One region of the Streptomyces manipurensis genome, then DNA from elsewhere that is predicted to be linked to it. Evidence: riboswitches for the same ligand, from Rfam matches in the RefSeq annotation. Region 1 holds a riboswitch; each other region holds the start of a gene.
What was found. Region 1 has a riboswitch for cyclic di-AMP ahead of ACPU2J_RS25420 (M23 family metallopeptidase). Riboswitches for the same ligand answer to the same signal wherever they lie in the genome.
Positions count from the first base shown of each region.

Region 2: linked by a shared signal. The riboswitch ahead of ACPU2J_RS28325 (M23 family metallopeptidase) and the one ahead of ACPU2J_RS25420 (M23 family metallopeptidase) in region 1 are both predicted to bind cyclic di-AMP.
Region 3: linked by a shared signal. The riboswitch ahead of ACPU2J_RS14020 (transglycosylase family protein) and the one ahead of ACPU2J_RS25420 (M23 family metallopeptidase) in region 1 are both predicted to bind cyclic di-AMP.

Region 1 covers NZ_CP186950.1:5,500,917-5,504,178, reverse strand. The annotation lists gene ACPU2J_RS25425 (GntR family transcriptional regulator) at 207-884, opposite strand; gene ACPU2J_RS25420 (M23 family metallopeptidase) at 1,074-1,877, opposite strand; cyclic di-AMP (ydaO/yuaA leader) riboswitch at 1,891-2,049, opposite strand; gene ACPU2J_RS25415 (M16 family metallopeptidase) at 2,278-3,262, opposite strand, start outside.
Region 2 covers NZ_CP186950.1:6,196,741-6,200,002, forward strand. The annotation lists gene ACPU2J_RS28315 (aspartate aminotransferase family protein) at 1-462, shown strand, start outside; gene ACPU2J_RS28320 (tyrosine-protein phosphatase) at 526-1,317, opposite strand; cyclic di-AMP (ydaO/yuaA leader) riboswitch at 1,630-1,810, shown strand; gene ACPU2J_RS28325 (M23 family metallopeptidase) at 1,815-2,768, shown strand; gene ACPU2J_RS28330 (SGNH/GDSL hydrolase family protein) at 2,932-3,262, shown strand, end outside.
Region 3 covers NZ_CP186950.1:3,044,737-3,047,998, forward strand. The annotation lists gene eno (phosphopyruvate hydratase) at 1-306, opposite strand, end outside; gene ACPU2J_RS14020 (transglycosylase family protein) at 586-1,296, opposite strand; cyclic di-AMP (ydaO/yuaA leader) riboswitch at 1,300-1,470, opposite strand; gene ACPU2J_RS14025 (transglycosylase family protein) at 1,750-2,790, opposite strand; gene ACPU2J_RS14030 (cytochrome P450 family protein) at 2,882-3,262, opposite strand, start outside.

The DNA.
Region 1 (3,262 bases):
AATCCACGCCGAGCGGAATACACCGGGAGGAAATGCGCGCCGGACAGAAGAACGCCGTCGGCGTGAATTCACGACGGCCCGCCGATCACGGCCGGAAATCCCGGGCCCGGAAGGAATCGGGCGTCCGGAAATAACCGGCCCCGGAAATTCAATCGCCCGGCAGTCCGCAGACCGCACCCGATTCCCTCTTTTGTATACGGGCGTTGTTAATGCCGACCGCCCGGCATGTGTACGGCAGGTTGCGAAGTCCTCACCGCCGCGCGGGGGCGCGGGCGGTGGGCGCCCGCCGCGCGCTCGGCGTGCACGGCGGCCAGGGAGCGCGCCCGTTCGGCGTCCCCGCGCGCCACGGCGTCCACGAGCGCACCGTGCTCGGCCCAGCACTCCGTCGGCCGGGCCGGCGCGTCCACCACGAACATCCAGGCGGTCTTGTGCCGCATCTGGGTGAGCAGCGCGATCAGGCCGGGGCTGGCGGAGGCCTGGGAGAGCGTCTCGTGGAACCAGCCACCTAGGGCCCGCAGGTCCTCGCCCTGCCCCTGCCTGGCCCGCTCCTGCCCCAGTCTGACCAGCCCGCGCAGCACCTTCAGGTGTCCGTCGGTGCGCCGCCGGGCCGCCCGGGCGGCCGCGAGGGGCTCCAGCAGCACCCGTAGCTCCAGGAGGTCCGCGGCCTCCTGCGCGGTCGGCTCGGCCACACAGGCCCCCGCGTGCCGCCGCGTGGTCACGAACCCCTCGGACTCCAGGGTGCGCAGCGCCTCGCGGACGGGGACCCGGGAGACCCCGTACCGGCGGGCGAGCACCTCCTCGGTCAGCCGGGCGCCCGGCGCGAACACCCCGGAGACGATGTCGTCGCGGATCGCCGTGCATACCGCGTGCGCAGGAATACGCAAGACCGAACCTCCGCCTATTTCCGACTGCCTGCCACAATGCACGCGCGTGCGCGCGTCACGACTCTATTGCAGCACACCATAATTTCGAGAGCGGACGGAAATCCGTAACATTGCGCGGAGGCGCAAAACACGAGGACCCCGGCTCGGTGCGAGCCGGGGTCCTCGGTGAAGCGGAAGGATGCGCGGTTGTCAGAGGCTGACGCCGTGCGAGCGCAGGTACGCGATCGGGTCGATGTCCGAGCCGTACTGCGAGCCGGTGCGGGCCTCGAAGTGCAGGTGCGGGCCGCTGGAGTTGCCGGTGGAGCCCGACAGGCCGATCTGCTGGCCCGGGGTGACCTGCTGGCCGACGGAGACGTTCAGCGAGGACAGGTGCCCGTACTGGGTGAAGGTGCCGTCGTTGTGCTTGATGACGACGTTGTTGCCGTAGGCGCCGCCCCAGCCGGCCTCGACGACGGTGCCGGAGCCCACCGCGTGGACCGACGTGCCGGAGGCCGCGTGGAAGTCGATGCCCGTGTGGCTGCCGGAGGACCACATGCCGCCGCCCGCCTTGTACTGCGTGCTGACGTACGAGTCGTCCAGCGGGGAGACGAAGGTGTTGAGGCGCTTGCGCTCCTCCTCGCGGGCCGCGCGCTCGGCGGCTTCCCGCTCGGCCTTGGCCTTGGCCTCGGCGAGGCGCTTGCCCTCGGCGGCCTTCTGCTTGGCCTCGGCCTCGGCCTGCGCCTGGGCGGCGGCCTGGTCGGCGACGCGCTGCTGGGACACGGCCTGGTCGGCGAGGTCGCCCGCGAGCTCGTCGGCGACGACCACGGCACCGAGGCCGTTGTCGGCGGCGGAGGTGCTGCTGTGGTTGTCCGCGGCGAAGGCCGGGGCGGCGAGGGAGCCGACGACACCCGTCGTGGCGATCGCGGCGATACCGGCGTAGCCGGCGGTCTTCTTGCTCAGGCGGCTGGAACCACGGTGCTTGCCGGTACCAGCGGGACGACTGCCAAACGCCATGAAGGGTTTGATCCTTTCCTTCCTTCTCGCCTACCGGGTTAGCTGACGGGTTCGGAGCAGGAAGGTCTCCTACGGGCCTCCTCTTGCGAGGGGGTCCGATTCACCCCAGGGACTCATGTGGGTCCCCGGCTCCCCAGGCTCGCGCCTGACGGGGACTCGGCGATCGCTGTCCGGTGCCGCGGGTGCGGCGGGCACGACTGACGAACAGCACGGCCGACGCTAGGCGGATCATCAGCCGATCACCAAACAGACGCGCGTTTTTGTTGCGTACGCCACATCACATAAAAGCAACCACGACACTAAACGGACAAAAGGGCTCCGGCGGCAGTGCCGCCGGAGCCCTGTGCCCGGTAAGTCAGTTGACGGCCCCGTAGCCGAACGGCCGGCAGCCGTCGGACCGTCAGTTGGTGACGACGGAGACCTCTCCGATACCGAGGGCCCGCACGGGCTCCTCGATGACCGCCGCGTCGCCGACGAGGATCGTGACCAGCCGGTCCGCCGGGAAGGCCTTCACAACCGCCGTGGTGGCCTCCACGGTGCCCGTCTCGGCCAACTGTGCGTACAGCCGCGCCTGGTAGTCGTCCGGCAGCTCCTGCTCGACCTGGTCGGCCAGGGTGCCCGCGACCGAGGCCGCCGTCTCGAACTTCAACGGGGCCACGCCCACCAAATTCTGCACGGCCACGTCGCGCTCGGCGTCGGTCAGGCCGCCCTCCGCCAGGGTCCGGAGCACCTTCCAGAGGTCCTCCAGCGCCGGGCCGGTGTTGGGGGTGTCCACCGAACCGCTGATGGCGAGCATCGAGGCGCCCTTGCCGTCCGCCGTGGACCGCAGCACCTGGCCGAAGGCGCGCACGCCGTAGGTGTACCCCTTCTCCTCGCGCAGCACCTTGTCCAGGCGGGAGGTGAGGGTGCCGCCCAGGCAGTACGTGCCGAGCACCTGGGCCGCCCAGACGCTGTCGTGGCGGTCCGCCCCGATCCGGCCGATCAGCAGCTGGGTCTGCACGGCGCCGGGCCGGTCGACGATGACCACGCGGCCGGTGTCGTCGGCGGTCACCGGCGGCACCGGGCGGGCCTCGGCGGTGTTGCCCGTCCAGGTGCCCAGGGTGTCCGCGAGGACGGCGTCCAGGTCGATCCCGGTCAGGTCGCCGACGACCACCGCGGTGGCCGTCGCGGGGCGTACGTGGGCCTCGTAGAAGGCGCGTACGGCGGCGGAGTCGATCCGGGCGACCGTCTCCTCCGTGCCCTGGCGCGGCCGGGACATGCGCAGGGACGCCGGAAACAGCTCCTTGGAGAGCTGCTTGGCGGCGCGGCGCTGCGGGTTGGCCAGCTCGTGCGGGATCTCGTCGAGCCGGTTGCGGACCAGCCGGTCCACCTCGGCGTCGGCGAAG
Region 2 (3,262 bases), 700 kb from region 1:
ATGGCGGCCGGGCTCGCGGTGCTGTCCGTGATGGAGGACGAGCGGCTCGTGGAGCGCGCCCGCACCACGGGCGACCTGCTGCGCGGCCGGCTGGCGGCGCTGGTCGACGAGTACGAGCTGCTGCACGAGGTGCGCGGGCGGGGGCTGATGATCGGCATCGAGTTCGGGCGGCCGTCCTCCTGGGGGCTGCGCAGCAGGTGGACCATGCTCCAGGCCGCCCGGAAGGGGCTGTTCGCGCAGATGGTGGTGGTGCCGCTGCTCCAGCGGCACCGGATCCTCACCCAGGTCTCCGGGGACCACCTCGAGGTGATCAAGCTCATTCCGCCGCTGGTCCTGGAGGAGGCGGACGTCGACCGCTTCGTCGGTGCCTTCCGCGAGGTCATGGACGAGGCGCACGGCGGCTCGGGGCTGATGTGGGAGTTCGGCCGGACGCTGGTGAAGCAGGCCGTCGCCGTGCGCTGACGGCCCGCTCCGGGCCCCGCCCCCACCGCTTCCCCCGGCGCTCGTTCCGGCACGGGGGAGCGGTCAGCCGAGCAGGCGGTCCCGCAGGCGGCCGAGGGTCCCGGCGTCGAGCCCGAGGCCCTCCGCCAGATAGCGGTCCACCCCGCCCCAGGTCGTGTCGATCGTGTCGAAGGCGGCGAGCAGGTACTCGGCACGGGCGTCGAAGAGCGGCGCCAGCAGCTCCATCACCTCGGGGGAGCGGGCCTCGGCCGACGCGGAGCTGCGGTGCACGCGGTAGCGGCGGTGCGGCGCGTTGGACTCCAGGTAGTCGGCGAGGATCGCCTCGCGCCCGACGCCCAGGGCGAGGAGGGTGACGGCGACGGACAGACCGGCCCGGTCCTTGCCGGCCGCGCAGTGCAGGAGCGCGGGGACGCTGTCCTCCGCGAGGGCGCGCAGCACCCGGCCGTGCTCGGCGGTGCGGTCGCGGACGATCCCCCGGTAGGAGTGCGCCATCCGGGCCGCGGCCTTGCCGTCGCCGAGCAGCTCGCGCAGCTGGGCGAGGTCGCCCTCGCGCACGAGCCGCCAGAACTCCCGGCCGTCGGCGGGGTCGGAGAGCGGGATGTTGACGTTGCGCACGCCGGGAAGTTCGACGTCGGGCCCCTCCAGCGCGTGGTCGGCCCCGTTGCGGAAGTCGAAGACGGTGTGGAGGCCGAGCGAGGCGAGGAACTCCGCATCGGTTTCGGTGGCATGTGCGAGATGTCCGCTTCGGAAGAGTCGTCCCGGCATGACCCTTCGGCCGTCGGAAGTCGGCAATCCGCCCACATCGCGGAAATTGCGCACTCCGGTCAGTTCCGGCTCCTGTATCTGCTGGGTCACGGGAACTCCTCCGCCTCGTCGTGGGGTGTCTGTCCGAATTGCGCTCTTTGGTGTCAACTTGCCATGTCCGGAGGTGAGATCGGCCGCACCCCCGTGAGCCAGATCATACGGTGACGGTGCGTGCCTGATCGCCAAGGCCGAATGGCCAGCCGGGGGCGGCTGTTGACGGTCCGGAATGGACGCAGGGTGACCGGAATTCCGAGGACCGCGCATTCCTGTGATTCCGTCAGGGAATTCGTGGCTTGTTCCCCGCGGCGGAAAGGGATTACCTTCGCGATCGATCCGGGCGGATCGCCGAATCCTGCCACCGTCCGGAAACCGCAACCGAACCATTCGCGCGGCAGGAGCGGGGGAACCAGGTAGGCCGCCGTCCCCGGAGATCCATTTCTCCGGTGCCGGCTCGGGGTGAAGCCGTGCATGTCCTCGTGCATGTACGGCCGGACATCTCCAGTCCGAACCCGACAGCTCACCTCGCAGGCGCCGGAGAGGAATCCGCCATGCCTGCAAAGGGCAAGCACCGCCGACCCAAGTCCCTTTCGATTTCCCGCGGATTCGCCTTCGCCGGTACCGGCGGAGCGGCCCTCGCGCTGCCGCTGACCTTCACCGCCGGAGCCCACGCCGCCGGCGCCCCGGCCGCGGCCCCCGCCGTCGCCCCGGCGGCCGCGCCGCAGGCCCCCGCAGCGCCGCAGTCCGCCCCCGCCGGCGTCCAGGCCGCGCCCTCCGTCTACACGGTCGTCCCCGGCGACTGCCTCTCGGAGATCGCCGCCGAGCGCAACCTCTCCGGCGGCTGGGAGCAGCTGTACGCCGACAACCGCGAGGCCGTCGGCTCCGACCCCTCGCTGATCCACCCCGGCCTGCGGCTCCACCTCGGCGGCCCCGGCGAGACCGCCCCCGCGGACGAGGCTCCCGCCCCGGCGAAGCGGACCACCTACAAGAGCGCCCCCCAGGCGGCCCCGAAGAAGGCCCCGAAGGCCGCCGCTCCGGCCGCGCCCGAGCAGGCCGAAGAGGCTCCCGCGGCCGAGGCCCCCGCCGCCAAGCCGTCGGCGGCCGGCTTCGTCGCCCCGGTCGGCGGCGGCGTCTCCACGGCGTACAGGACCGCGGGCGCCATGTGGTCCTCCGGCTACCACACCGGCGTCGACTTCATCGCTCCGATGGGCACCACCGTCAAGGCCGTCGGCGCCGGCACCGTGGTCTCCGCCGGCTGGAGCGGCTCGTACGGCAACGAGGTCGTCATCCGGCACGCGGACGGCAAGTACTCCCAGTACGCCCACCTGTCCCAGCTCTCGGTCTCCTCCGGCCAGAGCGTCACCGCCGGCCAGTCCATCGGCCTCTCCGGCTCCACCGGCAACTCGACCGGCCCGCACCTGCACTTCGAGATCCGTACCGGCCCGTCCTACGGCTCGGACATCGACCCGATCGCCTACCTCCGCTCGAAGGGCGCCAGCCTCTGACGGTCGTCGCCGGCGGAGCACCGACGCGCGTGGGGCCGGGGCCCGAGGGGGGTCCCGGCCCCACGTGTACTTATTCCTTACCTCTCGCGTGGTATAGATCACGGCCCGTCAACCCCTCATTACGTTGGCGTAGGTTGGTTACGGGAGTGAAGGATGGGCTCTCGTGGCAGCGACGACGACGAAACTCAAGACCATCGGCTCGTACGCGGCGATCGGGGACAGCTTCACCGAAGGCGTGGGGGACCCGGGACCCGGGGATTCCTTCCTCGGCTGGGCGGACCGGCTCGCCGTGCTCCTGGCCGACCAGCGCGAAGAGCACGACTTCCGGTATGCGAATCTGGCGGTGCGCGGAAAGCTCCTCGACCAGATCGTGGCCGACCAGCTTCCGAGGGCCAAGGCCCTCGCGCCGGACCTCGTGACCTTCTGCGCGGGCGGCAACGACATCATCCGGCCCGGCAGCGACCCGGACGACGTGGCGGAACGCTTCGAGGCGG
Region 3 (3,262 bases), 2.5 Mb from region 1:
GTTGTCGGTGGCGTCCAGGTCGAACATGGCCTGGTCGATCAGGCGCTGCTCGGTGGCGTCGTAGCCGACGAGCTCCGGGCCGATCTGCTCGATGACGGCGAGGACGGCCTTCTCGACACCCTTGCCGAAGTAACGGTCGGGGTCACCGTCACGGAGCTCGATGGCCTCGAATGCACCGGTGGAGGCGCCGGACGGAACGGCAGCACGGCCGGTGCTGCCGTCGTCGAGGCCCACCTCGACCTCGACCGTGGGGTTGCCTCGGGAGTCCAGGATTTCCCGGGCTACGACGACGTCGATGGACGGCACGAGCATCTCCTTCTGGGATGTGACGCTGGGTGTGCGGTGGCGTGTCAGGCCGTGGGATGGCCTTGCCGCCTAGAGCCTAACCGGCTTCCGGGGTACGACCGGCCGACCGCCCGCCCCCTGGGACGAAAAAGGGGCCGAATACCCCTCTTCCGGGACATAGGTCTCTCGATGAGCAGCCCGGGCGTCCGCACACACCGCCGCCCGGCGCGTGGGGGGAAGGGCGCCGGGCGGTGGGAAGTGCGTGCGTTGCGTACGCTTTTGCGGCTGTCGCCGCGAGGGTCAGCTGAGCTTCAGCTTCTGACCCGGGAAGATCAGGTCGGCGTCGGAGACGATGTCCTTGTTCAGCTCGAAGAGCTTCTCCCAGCCGCCCTTGACGCCGTTGGCCTCGGCGATGGTGCCCAGGGTGTCGCCGGCCTTGACCTCGTAGGAGCCGTTGCCGGTCTTCACCGCGGGAGCCTCGGTGCGCTCGGAGCGGGTGGTGGGGGCCTCGGCGCGCTTGGTCTCCTTCTTCGGCGCGGCCTTGGTCTCCGTCTTCTTGGTCTCGGTCTTCTTGGTCTCGGTCTTCTTCGGCGTGGCCTTCGGCTTGGTGGCCTCGGTGGAGCCGCCACCGGTGTACGAGGAGTTCGACAGGCCCTTGCCGCAGCTCGGCCAGGCGCCCTTGCCCTGGACCTTCAGGACCTTCTCGGCGACGGCTATCTGCTGCGCCTTGCTGGCCTGGTTGGCCTGCGGGGCGTAGGACTTGCCGCCGAAGGAGGACCACGTGGAGGGCGAGAACTGCAGGCCGCCGTAGTAGCCGTTGCCCGTGTTGATGGACCAGTTGCCACCGGACTCGCACTGGGCGACCTTGTCCCACTCGGACGCGGTGGCGGCACTGGCGGTACCCGCGGCCATCAGCGGGGCGGCGACGGCAACACCGGCGACACCGGCGAGCGTGACGATGCGGACGGCCTTGGAGCCGCGGCGGTGCTTGCCCTTGCCGGAAAGCAGCATGAGGTTTCTCCTCACCGACGCCTACGAGGTGAGCTGTCGGGTTCGGGCCTGTGAGTGCCCGGCGGTGCGACCTAGCGCACCACTTCACCCCTAGCCGGTACATGACCGTCTCTCAACGGCCTTTCCCGGCACCTACCTTGGTTCCCCCGCTCCTGCCTTCGGCGCTTGACGCGACGACTGTTCCCCCCGTCCGCCGGCAGGACTCGGCGATGCGGTCGAAGGAGCTCGCGGTGGCGAGCGATTCAGAAGGTAGACACAGCTCTCCCCGATGTTCAACGCGGAACATCGGGGAGAACGGGCCCCTACTTGCGCTCTCCGCAGGGGTGTTTGCGCAGGTGAGAACGGGGTTTGCGGAAGCCCCGGGGCAGGACACGCCAGTTGACCCGAAGAGACACATGTCTCACTTACAGAAAACAGACAATCAAGTCTTTCCGGATGTCCGAAGTGCCCTTGTTACGTGGTTAGATCCAGGTTCTGTCCGGGCTTGATCAGGTCGGCGTCCTCGCCGATGACCTGCTCGTTGGCCTGGTAGAGGCCGCTCCAGCCGCCCTTCACGCCCTTGGCAGACGCGATGGTGGCCAGGCTGTCGCCCGCCTTCACCGTGTAGAGGGGCTCCGACGCGGCACCGGAGGGGGTGCCGGAGGGGGCCGGGGAGGGGGTGCCCTCCTCGGGGGCGGGCGCACCACGGTGCTTCCCGCTGCCCTCGCCGACGCCGGCGTCCGGGACGGCCGGGGCGCTCGGGTCGACCGGGACGGTCGTGTCCGACGGGGAGGGGCTGGGGCCGGTGGGCGTGGTGGGCGCCGTCGGGTCGGCCGGGGTGGCCGGCGCGGTCGGGTCGGCGGGGTTCACCGGGGTCGTCGGGTCGACCGGGGCGGTCGGGGCCGTGGGGTCGACGGGGGCCGTCGTCGGCACGTCCGGGACGGGCATGACGGGCAGTCCGACGGACGGCGCGTCGGGTATGAGGTACGGGGTGCCGGAGGGGCTCGGGGTCGGGCTGCCGAAGTCGGTGGAGCGCTCACCGCCGCCGGTGGTGGGCACGGCCGCGTCCGGGCGGGACGGCGTGGGGGTCACCGGGCCGGAGCCGCCGGGCATGCCCGGGTCCACCTCGGCCGCGGGGCCCTGCTGGGTGAGCCCGGCCGTGGCCGCGCACATCGGCCAGGCCTGCGGTCCCTGCGCGGCCAGGACGCGCTCGGCGACGGCGATCTGCTGGGACCTGCTCGCCAGGTCGGCCCGCTCGGCGAAGTCGAGCCCGCCGGCGCTCTGCCACTGCTCCTGGGAGAACTGCAGCCCCCCGTAGGCGCCGCTGCCGTAGTTGGCGCTCCACGCGCCACCACTCTCGCACTCGGCGACCCGGTCCCACGTGGAGGTGTCGGCGGCGGTGGCGCTGGTGGCGGCCAGCAGCGGCAGGGCCAGTGCAGAGCCAGTGACTCCGGCTGTGACTACCAGCGCGGGGACCTGGCGGGGGCGTCTGTGACGGCCGTTCCCGGAACGCATGTGGTGCACCTTTCGCATAACAGCGGGGTAACGGCAGAACCTAGCGGCCTTTGAACGATTGTCACAAGTTCGGTCGGAAACTGACGTGCGGTCAGGGGTTTAGAGGGGTGAACCGCACGGGAAGGGTGCGCAGGCCGCGCATAATCAACCCCCCTCGCCAGCGCAGCTCTTGGGGTGGAACGGCCAGTTCCAGATCGGGCAGGCGCATCAGCAGTGTGCCGAGCGCGGTCTGCCCCTCCAGCCGGGCGAGCGGGGCGCCGAGGCAGTAGTGGATGCCGTGCCCGTACCCGAGGTGCTGGTTGTCGGTCCGGGAGAGGTCGAGCACGTCCGGGTCGGCGAACCGCTCGGGATCCCGGTCCGCGGCCGCGAGGACGACCAGGACCGGATCGCCGGCCTCGACCGGCTGCCCGCCGAGGGTCAGCGGCTCGGTGGCGAACCGCCAGGTGGCCAGCTCCACCGGGCCGTCGTAGCG